2 regions of the Brevibacterium sp. Lmc1 genome follow, and region 2 is predicted to be linked to the other one. Evidence: riboswitches for the same ligand, from Rfam matches in the RefSeq annotation. Region 2 holds a riboswitch; the other holds the start of a gene.
The links. Region 2 has a riboswitch for S-adenosylmethionine ahead of sfnG (dimethylsulfone monooxygenase SfnG). Riboswitches for the same ligand answer to the same signal wherever they lie in the genome.

Region 1 (7,428 bases), 610 kb from region 2:
CACCAGTGCTCACCGAGCAGGGCAAGGCGATCGCCCTGTCGATGGTGCGCAGGCACCGGCTCATCGAGACGTTCCTCGTGAAGTCGCTCGGCTACGGCTGGGACGAGGTTCATGACGAGGCCGAGATCCTCGAGCATGCAGCCTCCGATCGGCTCATCGACCGCATCGACGCGTTCCTCGGCCACCCGACGTCCGACCCGCACGGCGATCCCATTCCGGGCGCCGACGGTGCCGTCGATTCCCATATTCCGACCCTTCTCGCCGAGGCGGCCGCCGGATCCTATGCGGTGCTGAGGGTCTCCGATGCTGATCCTGTTGTTCTCGGGAAGCTCGCCGAGGCGGGGGTGCTGCCCGATGTCGCGCTCGACGTCGTCGATCGCACCGATGAAGCCGTGACCGTGGACATCGGAGGGAAGCAGGAGACGCTCGACTCCGTGCTCGCCGCGGCCGTGTATCTGGACGTGGCTTCCTCGGCGAGTTGACCGAGTCGGAACTCGGCCAGGGCTGCAAAATCGGGCCCCACGGAAGAGATCAATGGGTCCGTCTGTACATCGCGAGCAAAGCATTCTCCAGTCGATGAAGTAATGCGGCAAAGCAGGATCCCCCGATTGTTTCCATTGATAACATCTGTTGTATGGGAAAGAGTTTCGGTCCCGGGAAAGACCCCGACCTCGACATCGTTCGCTCCGCAGATGCCTCCGCCTCTGAACTCCAGAGGATCGCGGCGACCCGACCGGACCTGCTCGCTGACATCGCTGCCCATCCGAACGCCTATCCGGATCTGCTCGACTGGCTTGCCGGCAATCCTGACCCAGCCGTCCAGGAAGCGCTCGCGCGACGAGGCTGGACCTCGGGCTGGCAGCAGAAACCAGTGCATCACCCTGCCTACCACCATGGATCGGCTGGGCTCGCGGGCGCCTCACCCTCGCCGCAGGGCTCGACCTCACCGCAGAAGGGGAGCCACGACAAACGGAAATGGCTGCTGGGAATCGGTGCGGGACTCGTCCTCGTCCTCGCCGTGACCGGCGGATTCTTCGGCGCGCGATTCCTTTCCGGATCCGACTTCGATCGAGCGCCCAGTCAGAAGGCAGCCTTCGATCTCGCCGATGTCGGCCGCAATGCGCAGCTGGCCCAGTTGCAGGCAGACGATGACGCCGATGCTGACCAGCAGCTCGTCCGCGTCGTCGGCCCTCGACAGTCGGTGATCATGGCTCTCCACGAGGAGACTCTGCAGCCGGCGTGGATGGCACCGGTTCCGCACGCCGACGTGAAGGCGCCAGAAGCCGATGATGCCATCGACGACGGAGAACGGGCCGACGACGATTCTGCCGACGACGGCGCGAAGAGCACCGGCCCGAAGCTCGAGGGCACTCCCGTGGACTGCCAGTGGTCGGCAGACTCTGTGACCTGCGGGGACCGCTCGATCCGGCTGAAAGACGGAGCAGTCACTTTCAGCCCCGGCGACGGCGCGAATGGTTCGAAGTCAGACGGACCCTCAGCCGACTCGGAAGACGGCGACACGGATGTCGCCGAGGTGAAGGACCCGGCCACGGAGGCCGTGCCGATCACCGTCAACGACGACGGAAGCCTCAAAGCACCGTCTGGTGGCACATATTCCGACGTCAGCGTCGATGCCGAGGCGACCGTGCGGATGGTCGGTGCCGGCGACGACGGACCTTGGGTGGTCTCGGACGGTCAGGCAGTCATCGCAGTCGATGCCGACTCGGTGCTGTGGAAATCCGAACTGAATGAGAAGGCGGCGACAGCATCCGGCCTCGGCGAGCCTCGCCTGCGACCGAACTGGACGATCAAGGACGATGTGCTCGTCATCGCCGACGATGCCGGTGTGCACGGTCTCGCCGTTGACTCGGGTCAGGAGCTGTGGCGAGTCGAAGTCGAACTCGACAGCTTCACTGTCTCCGGTGACCACCTGCTGGTCATGTCCGACGGCGTTCTCGAGGTCTTCGACTTCACTGATTCCAGTGACGTCGACACCGTCAAGGCCGACCCAGGCTACAACGGCGGCTCCGATGGCGGCGCAGTTGCACAGTTCCCGGGTGCGGACGCGTTCAAGAACGCGAAGCTGTCGACGCCGCCGGGCTGCGTGGAATTCGGTCTCGCCTACGACGACTACTATCTTGGTGACGGCCCGCTGGATCCGAAACCCGAGCACGAGGTGGAATTCACAGACGGTGAGGCCAGCGGCGATGATGGACACTATTCCGGAATCACCATGGAAGGGTTCACGACGTCTCGTATGGGTGACAAGGCCCTGACCGCCGTCGAGTTCAGCTGCAACGGCGGCGGCACGTATATCTACCCGTCGATCGGGATCTACGATGAGGATCTCAAACTGCTCGACTCCGTCGAACTCTGGGATGACGTCGAGGATCGCGGCAACGCGGCCGATATCTCCGGATATGTGCCCAAACCGTACTTCAACTCGGTCAGCCCGATGGGGCAGTATCTGGGGATCGACGTCGGCGGAATCGGCGTCTACGGTGACGAGGGATGCACAGCATGCGGAAAGTCCGCGAGTGCCGATATCCTCTACCGCTGGGATGGCAAGTCCTTCGCCCATCAGGACACCGTCTACCACGTGCCCTCCGGTGACGTCCGTACCCCGGAGTTGGAGCAGGTGCAGAAATTCGCCGAGGCGGTCGCCGCCGGGGACGACACAGAGGCGGAACGTTCGGCGACTCCCGAAATGATGTCATCGCTCGATGACATCCTCGGTGACGGTCAGATGTCGAACCCGCCGACGGTCCGATCCGAGCATTTCCCCAAAGGCGTGAAGGTCGACTATTGCGAGCTCATTCAGCCGTATGACGATGCCGACTACGGTGGCGGTGAGTATTTCTTCGCGAACGGCAAGTCGATGTCGTATCTGTCGTCGCAGGACGAGATCCGGCCTGGTGACACTGTCTGCGGCGTGACGACGCCGCAGACAGGAAGCGGCGATCAGTATTACTTCTATCTGCTCCTCAGAGGAACCCCGGATGGCAGCGTCAAGGTCTACGAAGCGGGTCGGCAATTCGGCTGAAGCCTTTGAGACGATAGGCATTCGACGGGAATAGATCGTTGTCGGGACGGTTCGACTGAACCGCCTGGTCCGGGTGGCTGGTTTCGATGAGGTCAGAGACTCCTTGCTCAGTTGTTGCTTCGGGGCCGTGGGAACTTCGGTTCGGCGCGCAGCAGTGTCAGGGTCGTGGCCGTTCGGGCGTCGAATCCGTCGGTGAGGAAGAGCTTCGGCCAGTCGCTCCACAGTTCCGATTCATATGGCGTGCCGGGCAGGTAGGTCTTGAACGTCGCCTGTCGGTGTCCCGGGTGGGATCGGAAAGCCGTCTTCGGAATGGTGCGCAGGCTTTCGAAGAGTGTCTGGTAGAGAACCGGATTGAAGCCATTGAGGCGTGCGGAATCGGCGGTGCGCACCCAATCGGGTCCGGCGACCGGGATGCCGCGGGAGATCGCCGAACTCAGCTGAGCTTTGATGGCGGCGCGTTGCGGGTCGGGGGAGTGGTGGAGGAGGACCTTCGACCAGCGCAGGGCCTCCTCGGGTTCGAAGCCCGGCCACTGTTCGGCGGCCCTGCGGCGTTTGGCGGAGTCGTTGTGGAAGTCGGCGGAGTCGTTGAAGTCTGCGGACATGGCAAACCGTCCTTCTCGGGCGCAGCGGCCCGGATCGAAGCTTGCCCGAGCGGTCGGCGCGGGCCCGTTCTTCCCCTGGGGCACCCGGTCGATGACGGGTTGCCGTGTGGCCGGCCAGGTACCGATGGCCACAGCTCGCGAACGTGATTTCAGTGTAGACGGAGGGTCTGACACGAGCTTTGCGCTGGTGATCTCCGTGGCCGGCCGAGGAGGGACCTAGACGAGTCCTTCTTCGTCGGCGTCGGCGGCCGATGACCAGAATCGGGGATCGTGGTCCTCGACGGTTTCCCCGCAGTCGACACAGGTGCGGAATTCGATGGTTCCGTCGGAGTTGAGTCGACCCGGTGTCAGGCTGCTGCTCTCTTCGCAGCCAGGACACCATCCATTGATGAAGCGTCTGATGTGAGTGCCGTGTTCCTTGTCCATTCCGGCTGACTTCTCGACCGAATGCGCAGTGCGTGAACCTGCTGTTTTCAGTCTACGAGCGCCGGCAGTCGGCGAAGATGAACTTCCGGAGAAGACGGAGGAGCCGCCAGTGTCACGGCCCGTCGGTGCGTCGGCCTGGAGGCGCATGGGCCGGACAGTGCCCCGGTCCGACGGGAAACGTCGGACCGGGGCACTGGACTCTTACCTGCGTGGCAGGTTCCACCTCGGCTGGGGCTGCTGCGGTTTCTGATGCTGATTCATGAAACCACGCTCGGCCTGCAGATGACCCTTGTCATGGCTCTTCGCCTTCGGGTCGGTGCCCGGGATGGAAGCCTGCAGCTTCTCGGTCGCCGGTTTGGCGCCGACGATGGGCATCTCCCCGGTGATCACCGGTGTCTGAGGGGCCGCCTCGGTGATGGGGTTCTGCTTGGGTGCTTTGCTGTTTCGCATGGTCTTTACCTTCTTCGCATTCGTCTGATCTGTTTCGGCGGCCAGTTCGGTGAACAGTCCGGTCCACTGGTCGGGGGTGAGGTCTTTGGGCAAGGTGTCTCCTCTGATGTCGTTGCGGTCCATGGTCGATTGCAGAGTGCGATGATCGGTGATGCTCATCTTCGAGAGGATTCCTTTCATTCCTCGCCCGCGACCGGTGAAGACCGAACGGACGAACTGTTGATATTCGGATCGAGCATTGTCTGGAATCGATCCGGTGGGACAGCGATCGATGGTGAGGATGCCGCCATCGACGCTGGGCTTCGGGGTGAACGCGTCGGCGGGGACGCGGGTGACGAGGCGGAAATCGAACCATGGGGTCCATTGCGCGGTCATCATGGTCGATCCGCCGATGCCGGCGCGTTTGCGGGCGACCTCCCATTGGGTGAGCAGGATCGCCCGCTGCCAGCGCCCGGAACGCAGCAGTTTGCGGAGGATGGGGGTGGTGAGGTGGAACGGCAGATTGCCGACGATGACCGGCCGGTCGAGCCGGGTGGTCAGGATGTCGGCGTGCCGGACCTCGGCCCGCGGGTACGTGTCTTCAAGGTGATCCAACCTCGTTTCGTCGAGTTCGACGAGTGTGAGCTTTCGACCGAGCCGGTAGAGCTCGGAAGTCACTGCCCCATCCCCGGGACCGATCTCCATGATCGGTCCGGAGGTGGAACGAGCCAGGCTCGCAATCGTGTCGATAGTGGTGGGCGAACACAGAAAGTTCTGGCCGAGTTCATGCCGCCCGCCGTGTTGTGACCGCGGGGCCGAGCGCGAACGGGTCTGACTGCGCGTCGAATGGTGTCGTGACGTGTGGGGTCGCAATGGGATGTGCTCCAAAAAGAAGATGGAGGCACCCGAGGCAGCGCAATGAAGGTGAGTCAGATCGATTCGCGAAGACCTGGTCGATCATGATGATCGAAGTGGTCAGTGAATCGGAAAGGGATCAGCCGATTGTCGCATCGCCCGGATGCCGATGGCTCTCCGGGAGGACAACGCGCTTGCAGAGCAGATCAGGGTGACTGTCGTCGGTCAGCTGATCGCAGAAGAATTCGTCAGGCGCGCTGTCAGGCGCTGCGGTGACGAATAAAGAAGCAAGGCGCAGTCATTGCGCTGCTGTTCAATGTTCCCATGCGGAACAAGATAGCACAGGGAGCTTTGCCGAGACCAGGGTCCGGACGAAAATCGCCCTGCCGACTTCGTGTGGAAGTCGGCAGGGCGGAGGTGCGGATGCGTTCGAAGCCGTGTGTCGAACGGAGTCCGGCGAACGCGTGTGAGCGTCCGTGTCAGTGGGTCAGCCCATCATGGTGCGCAGGGCGATGACGCCGACCGAACCGATGACCGCTGCGGCCGGAAGGGTGATGATCCAGGCCAATGCGATCGGCTTCATGAGCTTCCAGTTTGCCGAACGGTTGACCAGGCCGACGCCGATGATCGCACCGATGAGGATGTGCGTCGACGACACCGGCAGACCGCTCACCGAGGCGGCCATGACGATTCCCGCGGCAGCGAGTTCGGCGGCGAATCCGGAGGCCGGGTGGATCTCGGTGAGGTTCGTGCCGACCGTTGCGATGACCTTGCGGCCGATGAACCAGAGACCGACGATGAGGGCGATGCCGCAGGTGAGCATGGCTGCGAACGGCACGCTCGCCTCGCCGCTGATGCTGTCGGTGCGGAGCACGTCGAGGACGGCGGCGAAGGGGCCGACGGCGTTGGCGATGTCGTTCGAACCGTGGCTGAAGGCGAAGGCCGAGGCCGTGAACACCTGCATCCAGGAGAACAGGATGTAGGTCGCACGGGGAACCGTCTGCTTGCGCAGGGTCTTGGCGAAGACGAACACTGCCAGCCACACGGCCGCGCCGATCATCGCCATGATGAGCAGACCGCCGACCGTGGTCACGCTCATGTCGAGGTTCTTCAGTCCCTTGAACAGCAGCATCGCGGTGATGATGACAGCGCCGACGGCGGCGATGAGGGGAACCCACCGCTGCAGGGCCGAGTGCGTGCCGATCGATCCTCCCTCGGCGGGGGCATCCTCGGCGGCGGCGTCGATCTGCGCGTCGACGGATCCCTCGGCTGCGGAGACCGGGGCGAGCATATGCGGCTTCAGCGTGTGCGACAGCGACTTGCCGAGCACGTATTTCTTGATCAGCCCGTAGATGACGAACGCGGCGAGTCCGCCGAGGGCAGGAGACAGCACCCAGGAGATCGCGATCTGGCCGACCTCGGACCACTGCACCATGGCGAATCCGCCGGTGCCGGTGACGAATCCGATCGTCAGTGATGCACCGATGATGCCGCCGATGATGGCATGCGTCGTCGACACCGGCCAGCCCATCCGCGTCGCTACCAGCAGCCACACTGCCGCGCCGAGGAGGGCCGCCATCATGATGAACGCGAAGTCCATCGGGTCGATCGCCACCCCGCTGAGGTCGACGATTCCGCTCTTGATCGTGTCGGTGACATCACCGCCGGCCAGAAGCGCGCCGCTGACCTCGAAGACCGCGGCGATGAGCAGTGCCTGCTTCATCGTCAGGGTGCCGGCGCCGACGGAGGTGCCGAAGGCGTTGGCGACATCGTTGCCGCCGATGTTGAAGGCCATGAAGGCGCCGAAGATGACCGTGGTGATGAGCACCATGCGGGGTGCGTCCCGGCCCACGAAGTCGAGCGACCACAGGGTGAAGGCGATGAGGGTGATCGCCATCAGGCCGCCGAAGGCCAGATGCCAGAGGCGGTCGTTGCTGCGGCCGACGGCAGGTGGCGGAGTGTGGCGCTCCGGTGCCAGAACCTGGGTCATTCGTTCTCCTCGCGAATTTCAGTCGATGTGGCAGTGTCTGTCTGCCTCCATGATTCGCAGGGCGGATGACCGCCAGGTTACGG
Region 2 (7,428 bases):
CGTCTTCCAGCAGTTCAACCTCCTGCCCGGACGCACCGCGGTCGAAAACGTCGAAGCCCCACTGATGTACGCCACTGGACGGAAGTTCCGCAATCGGCGGAGATCGGCCGAAGCCATGCTCGAGCGCCTCGGCCTCGGCGACCGGATCGAGGCGAAGCCGAACCGTCTCTCCGGAGGTGAGCAGCAGAGAGTCGCGATCGCACGCGCGCTGGTGCGTGAGCCGAAGCTCGTGCTCGCCGACGAGCCGACGGGCGCCCTGGACGTTGAGACGGGGCGTCAGGTCATGGAGATCCTCGACGGCATCACCAAGGACTCGGGTGCCGCGCTCATCACGATCACCCATGATCTCGGGGTGGCGAACATGGCCACTCGACAGTTCTCGCTCAGTCAGGGGTGTCTCCATCCGGTCCTCGACGGGGCCACCGCCGAGGCGCTGGCGGGTGAGAGCCGATGATCACAGGATTCGCCGCATCGATCGTCGAGGCCTGGCAGGAACTGAGGGTGCACAAGGTGCGCGTGCTGATGTCCCTGATCGGCGTGGGCGTGGCAGTGTGTGCACTGACCCTCGTCGTCGGGTTCGGGAACATGATGCAGAAGGGGCTTGCCGACTCGTACGAGCAGCAGGGTGGTCGAGCCGCGACCTACACCCTGAGCCTCAATCCGACCGAGTCCGAGATGGGCGAATCCGAGGTCGAGAAGGTCCGGTCAGCACTCGACGAGACCGCCGACCGTTTCGGAATCAGCCACATCTCCGCCTACGGTCAGGCCGAAACCACGGTGCCGGGACCGGCTGGCACCGTCAGCGCCTCGATGTACATCGTCGACCCGGATTTCGACGTCATGCGCCGACTCTCCGTCGATCACGGCAGGTGGTTCACCGCCGGTGACGCCGCGAACCTGTCGCCGGCCGTCGTCGCCGATGAGACTTTCCTCAGCGAATACGGCATCGACCCGACTTCCCTGCCGGCCACGATCGAGCTGTCCGGTTCCCCGAAGAAGACGGCCACGGTCATCGGTTCGGTGCCCTCCTCCGAATTCCAGGAGTACGGGGAGATCTACGTCCTCAACGGGCAGGAGAAGCAGTTCGCCGCAGACGCCTACGCCGTCACCGAATTCGAGATGTGGGTGCCGCCCGAGGTCGGTGAGGAGCTGAGCAAACAGGTGACGAGTGATCTCAGACGGCAGCTGCCCGGCTTCGACGTCAGTGCGGACAGAACCGATTTCGCCTCGGACATCGATGAAACACTGGGTCCGGTGAAGAACGTGCTGTTGGTCATCAGCATCCTCATTCTCTTCATGGGTATGCTCGGCCTGCTCAACATCTCTCTTGTGACGATCCAACAGCGGATCAGGGAGATCGGCATCCGCAGATCCTTCGGGGCGACGAGTCGGCGCATCTTCTTCTCCGTGATGATGGAGAGCGTCGTCGCGACGACCATCGCAGGCGCTGTCGGCGTTCTCATCGCCGTGCTCGTGCTCAAGGCGCCGCTCGTCTCTGAGTTCATGTTCGACGGTGCGAGTACTCCGCAGGTCCCGATCTCTGCCGCGATCGTGGGCATGCTCGTCTCGGTCGGAGCCGGAGCGCTGGCAGGATCGGTGCCTGCTGTCGTCGCCACTCGGGTGCGGATCATCGACGCGATCCGAGCCTGAGGAGTGCCAGAGCGCCCGTTCCGAAGGCCAGGCACAGCCCGACCTGAACGAGGCATGCCACGGCGAAGGCATTGTCATGGCCGAGGCTGAGCGTGAAGACATGGAAGAGCGCTCCGAGCAGTGCCACGCCCACGGCGATGCCCGCCTGCTGCATCGTTGCGATGAGACCGCCGCTCAGCCCGGCCACTCGGTCGGGGACCGCTCCGACCACGGTGCCGACAAGAGGACCGAACTGGAGAGCCTGAGCTGCGCCGAGGACGACTCCCGGAAGCTGGAACCACAGATTCCATTCTGTGGCTGGGGCCGTCGCCGACGCCCAAGCCACCCCGAGAAGGCTGATCGCCTGCAGGGTCGTGCCGAGGACCATCGTGCCGGGCCCGCCGAGTCGACCGACGGCACGGGGGACGAGGAGAGAGGTGATGAGGAAAGCTGCGGCGAAGAGGCCGAGCGTGAGTCCGGAGACGGCGGCGGGGTCACCATGGCCGGTCTGCGATGTGAGCGCGAAGTTGTAGAGGAACGTGCCGAAGCCGGCGAAGAACACGAAGGCCATGAGCATCCCGATCCATGCGGCAGGGATGCGAACCACCTGTGGCGGAATGAGGGGGTCACGTCCGGCCGCCTCGGCGCGGTTCTGCCAGAGTGCGAACGCGGTGAGAGCTGCAGCGCAGGCTGCCAAGAGGGTTGCGGGCAGCGGAAGCCAGCCGGTGACCGGTCCCAGCGCCAGTCCGGTGACGAGGCTCATCATGCCCACGCCGAGGAGGATTGCGCCGGGGGCGTCGAGGGGTGCCGGGTCGATGCTGCGTGATTCGGTCAGACGCAGGGAACCGAGATAGGCGGCTGCGGCAGCGATCGCGCAGCTGAGGAACGCCGCCCGCCACCCCCAGGTCTGGCCGAAGAGGGAGATGAGTCCGCCGCCGAGGACCTGACCACCGACGGTGCCGACTCCGGAGAATGCGCCGAAGAGGCTGATCGCCTTCAACCGTGCGGCCCCGGACAGCGAATGCTGGAAGCTCGCGAGGATCTGCGGCATCATCACCGCCGCTGCCGAACCCTGGGTTGCGCGAGCCACGAGCAGGAAGAGCGGATCGGGTGCCAGTCCGACGGCGATTGAGGTGATGACGAGCGCGCCAGTGCCGATCATGAACAGGCGGCGACGCCCGAAGCGGTCCCCGATGCGACCGCAGAGGATGAGGCCGGAGGCGAAGGCGGCGGAGAACAGACCGACGATGAGCGCCGAGGTCGCATCACTCGCACCGATGTCGGCCTGCACCGCGGGGATCGCGACGTTTGAGACGGAGAACATGAACGTCGCGAGGAACGCACCGAGGTGGAGCGGCCAGAGGACGGGGGCAGGATGGCCTACGGTGGGGGCGGGCTCGACGTCGGGTGCGTGACCGGGAGCAGCCTCGGCGAGGGCCGAGGTCGGAACCGCCTCGGCGGAGGTCGATGATGTCTGCGTGTGGGAATCTCTCATGGATCCAGTCTGCGATGGGCCGCGGGGGAGTGGGAGGGCGTGCTGATGGTGTTGGTCGCACCACCAGGCTGAGAGCGGTGACAGGGTGGAACGGGGTGAGCGTCGGACGGACAATGGAGGCATGGCACAAGTGAGAACCGAGGAGCTCGGACGATTCCTGCGTTCGCGACGCAACCGAGTGCGGCCCTGCGAGGTCGGTCTTGCGGCCGGCACCCGGCGGAGGGTGCCGGGACTGCGGCGCGAAGAGGTCGCTGTGCTCGCGAACATCGGCACCAGTTGGTACACCTGGCTTGAGCAGGGGCGCGAGGTCCACCCCTCGGAGTCGGTGCTCGAATCCATCGCCGAGGCGCTCCTGCTCGACCGTGAGGAGCGTGCCCATCTCTTCCTGCTGGGCGGATATCCGGATCGAGTCGCGAACCCGGGGGACTCTGCGGTGGGAGAGCAGATGCGCACCTTGCTCGACGAACTGCTGCCGCTGCCGGCGATGGTCACTGATCCGCGGTATACGATCCTCGCCTTCAACTCCGTCGAACGGTATCTCGCCTCCGACCTCGAAGCACTCGCTCCGGCCGACAGGAACTGCGCGATCCAGTCCTTCGAGAGCCCGGAATGGGCGCGGACCTTCCACTCCGACGACGGCCATCGGGCGCAGGTCGTGGCGAAGCTGCGTGCCTCGTACGCGGAGTCGATCGACGATCCCGAGTGGTCGCCGCTGCTGTCGCGGCTGCGCAGGAATCCGGAATTCTGCCGCCTGTGGGATTCGGGAACGGTCGGTCGATCTGTCGGGCGGGTCAAGACCATTGAGAACCCGTATGTGGGCACGCTCAAGCTGACGATGACGACGCTCATCGCGCAGGAGAACCAGAGGCTGACGCTCTCGGTCTATCAGCCGGTGGACACGGTGACGCGGTCCCGATTGGAGACGCTGCACGGCTGGATCAATGACGGCAGCATCGAACGCAGACGGGAGGACGGGGCGCAGCCGTCGGCAGAACGGCATCTCCGCGCCGTCGCGGACTGAACCGTGTGCCGTCGGGTGACGAGGTCGCGTGTTCACCTGCGGGAAGTGGGATGCTTCACACTCGGCCACCGCGATTTCGCATTGTCGTCATGACTCGGATAAGCTGATTCGCGGAGGATTCGCCTAGTGGCCTATGGCGCTCGCCTGGAACGCGGGTTGGGTTAACGCCCTCAGGGGTTCGAATCCCCTATCCTCCGCCACGGAAGTCCCGGTCTCGCAGTTGCTGCGGGCCGGGACTTCGTCGATTCACCGGCGGCGGACCTCCATGCCGGTCGCGGGAGGCTCGTATTCGGACATCCCACACCGATTGTGACAGTTCGCACCATTCGTGCCACCTGCTACCGGTGCTTTCGCATCCCTCGTCGGTCCTGGTCCAACGCACCGGTGCAACGAGGTGGTGTGCCGCCAAGGGTGAGGGGTGCGGAGCTGGGTGCAGCGGAGCGCAGCTGCCGGAAGGCAAATCGCATGACGGTTCGTGGCGGAATGCGTCATTGTGACGGCATGCGTCGGCCTGCGAAGTCTGCCCGCCGAGTGTGGTCTGCGTCTCAGTAGTCTGGCACGGCACACCCGCACACACGATATTGCACACCTGCACACATCACGAGCGACTGAAGGGAACTGGCCCGATGACGTCGCAGCAACCGGTCCGGCGCGGAAGATCGCGCAGCGCACGCCCCGCGGACACGGTGCTCATGCCAGTTTCGATGGGAAGGGACACACAATGACGAATCTCCACGCCAACCCGATCTATACCGGTGAACCCGAAGACCTGAAGTTCGCCTACTGGGTGCCCAACGTCTCCGGCGGCCTGGTCGTGTCGAACATCGAACAGCGCACCGACTGGGGCTACGACTACAACGTCAAGCTCGCACAGACCGCCGAGGCAGTCGGCTACGAATACGCACTCAGCCAGGTCCGCTACCTCTCCAGCTACGGCGCGGCCCAGCAGCACGAATCGACCTCCACGTCACTCGCGCTCGCCCTTGCCACTGAGAAGCTCAAGGTCATCGCCGCCATTCATCCGGGCATCTGGGAACCGGCCGTGCTCGCGAAGTTCATCCTCACCGCCGACCAGTTCACGAAGGGCCGGGCCGCCATCAACGTCGTCTCCGGCTGGTTCAAGGACGAATACACCCGCCTCGGCCTGCCGTGGCTCGAACACGGCGAACGGTACCGCCGGTCCGCCGAGTTCATGGATGTCGTCCGCAAGCTCTTCACCGAGGAGAACGTCGAGTACCGCGGCAATTTCTACACCGTCGACGACTTCACCCTCCGCCCCGGCCCCTACCCAATCGAGGGCCGCCCCCACCCGGAGATCTTCCAAGGCGGAAACTCCTCGGCCGCTCGCATCAACGGCGGCAAGCACGCCGACTGGTACTTCTCCAACGGCAAGGACTTCGACGGCTTCCGCGAACAGTACGACGACGTCACCGAGGTGGCCCGAGCGCACAATCGGAAGGTCCGTTTCGGGCTCAACGGGTTCGCCATCGTCCGCGACACCGAGGCCGAAGCCCGCGAACAGCTGCGTGAGATCATCGCCAAAGCCGATGAAAGCGCGGTCGAAGGATTCCGCAAGTCCGTCCAGCAGGCCGGAGCCTCGACTCACGATAAGAAGGGCATGTGGGCGGATTCGAGCTTCGAAGACCTCGTCCAGTACAACGACGGCTTCCGCACCCAGCTCATCGGCACTCCCGAACAGGTCGCCGACCGCATCATCGAGTACAAGAAGATCGGCGTCGACCTCATCCTCACCGGCTTCCTGCACTTCCAGGAGGAACTCGAAGCGTTCGGCAAAACCGTCATCCCGATCGTTCGCGAGAAGGAAGCCGAACTCGTCAACAGGGGACTGCTCACCCCTGCCGGAGTCTGACCCTGGAGGCGAGTTTCCCTCAGGCCACGCTGAATGACGCGGACTTGAGCTTCAGCTTGGTCCGCAGCTGATCGCCGGTGAGGCTCGCGGTCTTCCCCTTCACCGAGGTGGCTTTCACCGTCTTCACCAGACCTGAGCCGGTCTTCGCCACCGTCACAGACCGGACGTCTGCCAGCCCGAACGCCCGTGCCATGTCGGCCTGCTTGGCCGTCACCGACCACGAGGCGTTCGGGTTCTGCGCAGAGGCATACTTCGACGGAGAGTCATCGACCGAGACTAGGTACGGCACGGCCGACCCCCACACCTCGGCAGCCGAATGCGTCTTCGAGCCTGCCGACGACGAGTAGACAGCATCGATGAGCCCGCCCTTGTAGGTGATGACGCGCGCCGACTTCACCGTCGACCCGCTCGTGCTCTGTGTCGCGGCCACGGCCTTGCGCCATGGACCGGAATCGCCTGCATTCTCATGAGTCCACCCGAGGAAACGCTGCGAGGCCACCTCGTCATAGACGTTGCACCCGCAGGCAGGCTTCACCGCACCGAGATTGCGGTAGGCATAGGTGCGCGAAGCGATGGCCTGAGAGCGCAGGGCTTCGGACTGCCACGATGCCGGCATCTCGGCGATGCCCGGCAGATATTCCTTGTTGAGACCCACCACGTTGATGACGTTGAGCGAGCTCTTCAGCTGACCGATCTCGAGCCGTCCGTGCCGGTAGGTGCCGGTCGCCCCGTTCTGGGCACCGCTGACCGACACCGTCGTCGCCGACGAACTCTTCCAATATCGGGTGCCCTGCCATTCGAGGGTGAGCTTCGATCCCGAATAGCTCTTCGACCCGATGATCGCCTTGACCGAACCGGACGAGGTCCGTTCGATCGTGACCTTCGAGGCCGATTCGATGGTCTTCGACCCGACCTTGACCCGCAGACGGCCGGACCGCGGAGAGACCGTCACGGACTTCTTCCCGGTCAGCAGCTGCACCCTGAGACTGGCGTCGGCGTCCTTCGACATCGTCGTGACCTTGGCCCCGGTGTAGTAGTGCTGCAAGATCTGCGTCGACGACTTTCCGGCTGCCGCCATTCCGCGCGCTCCGTACTGGCTCATCCCGGCTCCATGGCCGAACCCCGACCCCTTGATCGTGAACGACGACGGCGCCTTCGTCAGCGTCACTTTCGCCCCGGACTTCGCCGTCCACACGATCATGCCTTTCTGGAACTTCTGCCGGGTCTCGGACCCGGACCGGTACTCGTTGCTCGTCGGATAGCCGAGCGGACCGCGTTCCCACCCGGACTTCTTCCACGCCGTGCGGATCGCACCCAGAGTCGCATGGGCACCGGTGGCCTTCGTCCAATGGATGCTGCCGTGCTTGAACGACTGATAGCAGCCCTTCTGGATCAGCGTGCACCGCTGCGGGC

Region 1: linked by a shared signal. The riboswitch ahead of AC239G_RS02145 (hypothetical protein) and the one ahead of sfnG (dimethylsulfone monooxygenase SfnG) in region 2 are both predicted to bind S-adenosylmethionine.

Annotation. Positions count from the first base shown of each region.
Region 1 covers NZ_CM172803.1:484,381-491,808, forward strand. The annotation lists gene AC239G_RS02135 (metal-dependent transcriptional regulator) at 1-482, shown strand, start outside; gene AC239G_RS02140 (variant leucine-rich repeat-containing protein) at 635-3,043, shown strand; gene AC239G_RS02145 (hypothetical protein) at 3,151-3,645, opposite strand; SAM riboswitch class IV at 3,678-3,788, opposite strand; gene AC239G_RS02150 (hypothetical protein) at 3,862-4,071, opposite strand; partial or broken gene erm (23S ribosomal RNA methyltransferase Erm) at 4,573-5,373, opposite strand; gene AC239G_RS02160 (inorganic phosphate transporter) at 5,843-7,345, opposite strand.
Region 2 covers NZ_CM172803.1:1,096,200-1,103,627, forward strand. The annotation lists gene AC239G_RS04690 (ABC transporter ATP-binding protein) at 1-454, shown strand, start outside; gene AC239G_RS04695 (ABC transporter permease) at 451-1,650, shown strand; gene AC239G_RS04700 (MFS transporter) at 1,628-3,124, opposite strand; gene AC239G_RS04705 (helix-turn-helix transcriptional regulator) at 3,246-4,145, shown strand; tRNA gene AC239G_RS04710 (tRNA-Ser) at 4,258-4,345, shown strand; SAM riboswitch class I at 4,738-4,856, shown strand; gene sfnG (dimethylsulfone monooxygenase SfnG) at 4,867-6,015, shown strand; gene AC239G_RS04720 (SpoIID/LytB domain-containing protein) at 6,035-7,428, opposite strand, start outside.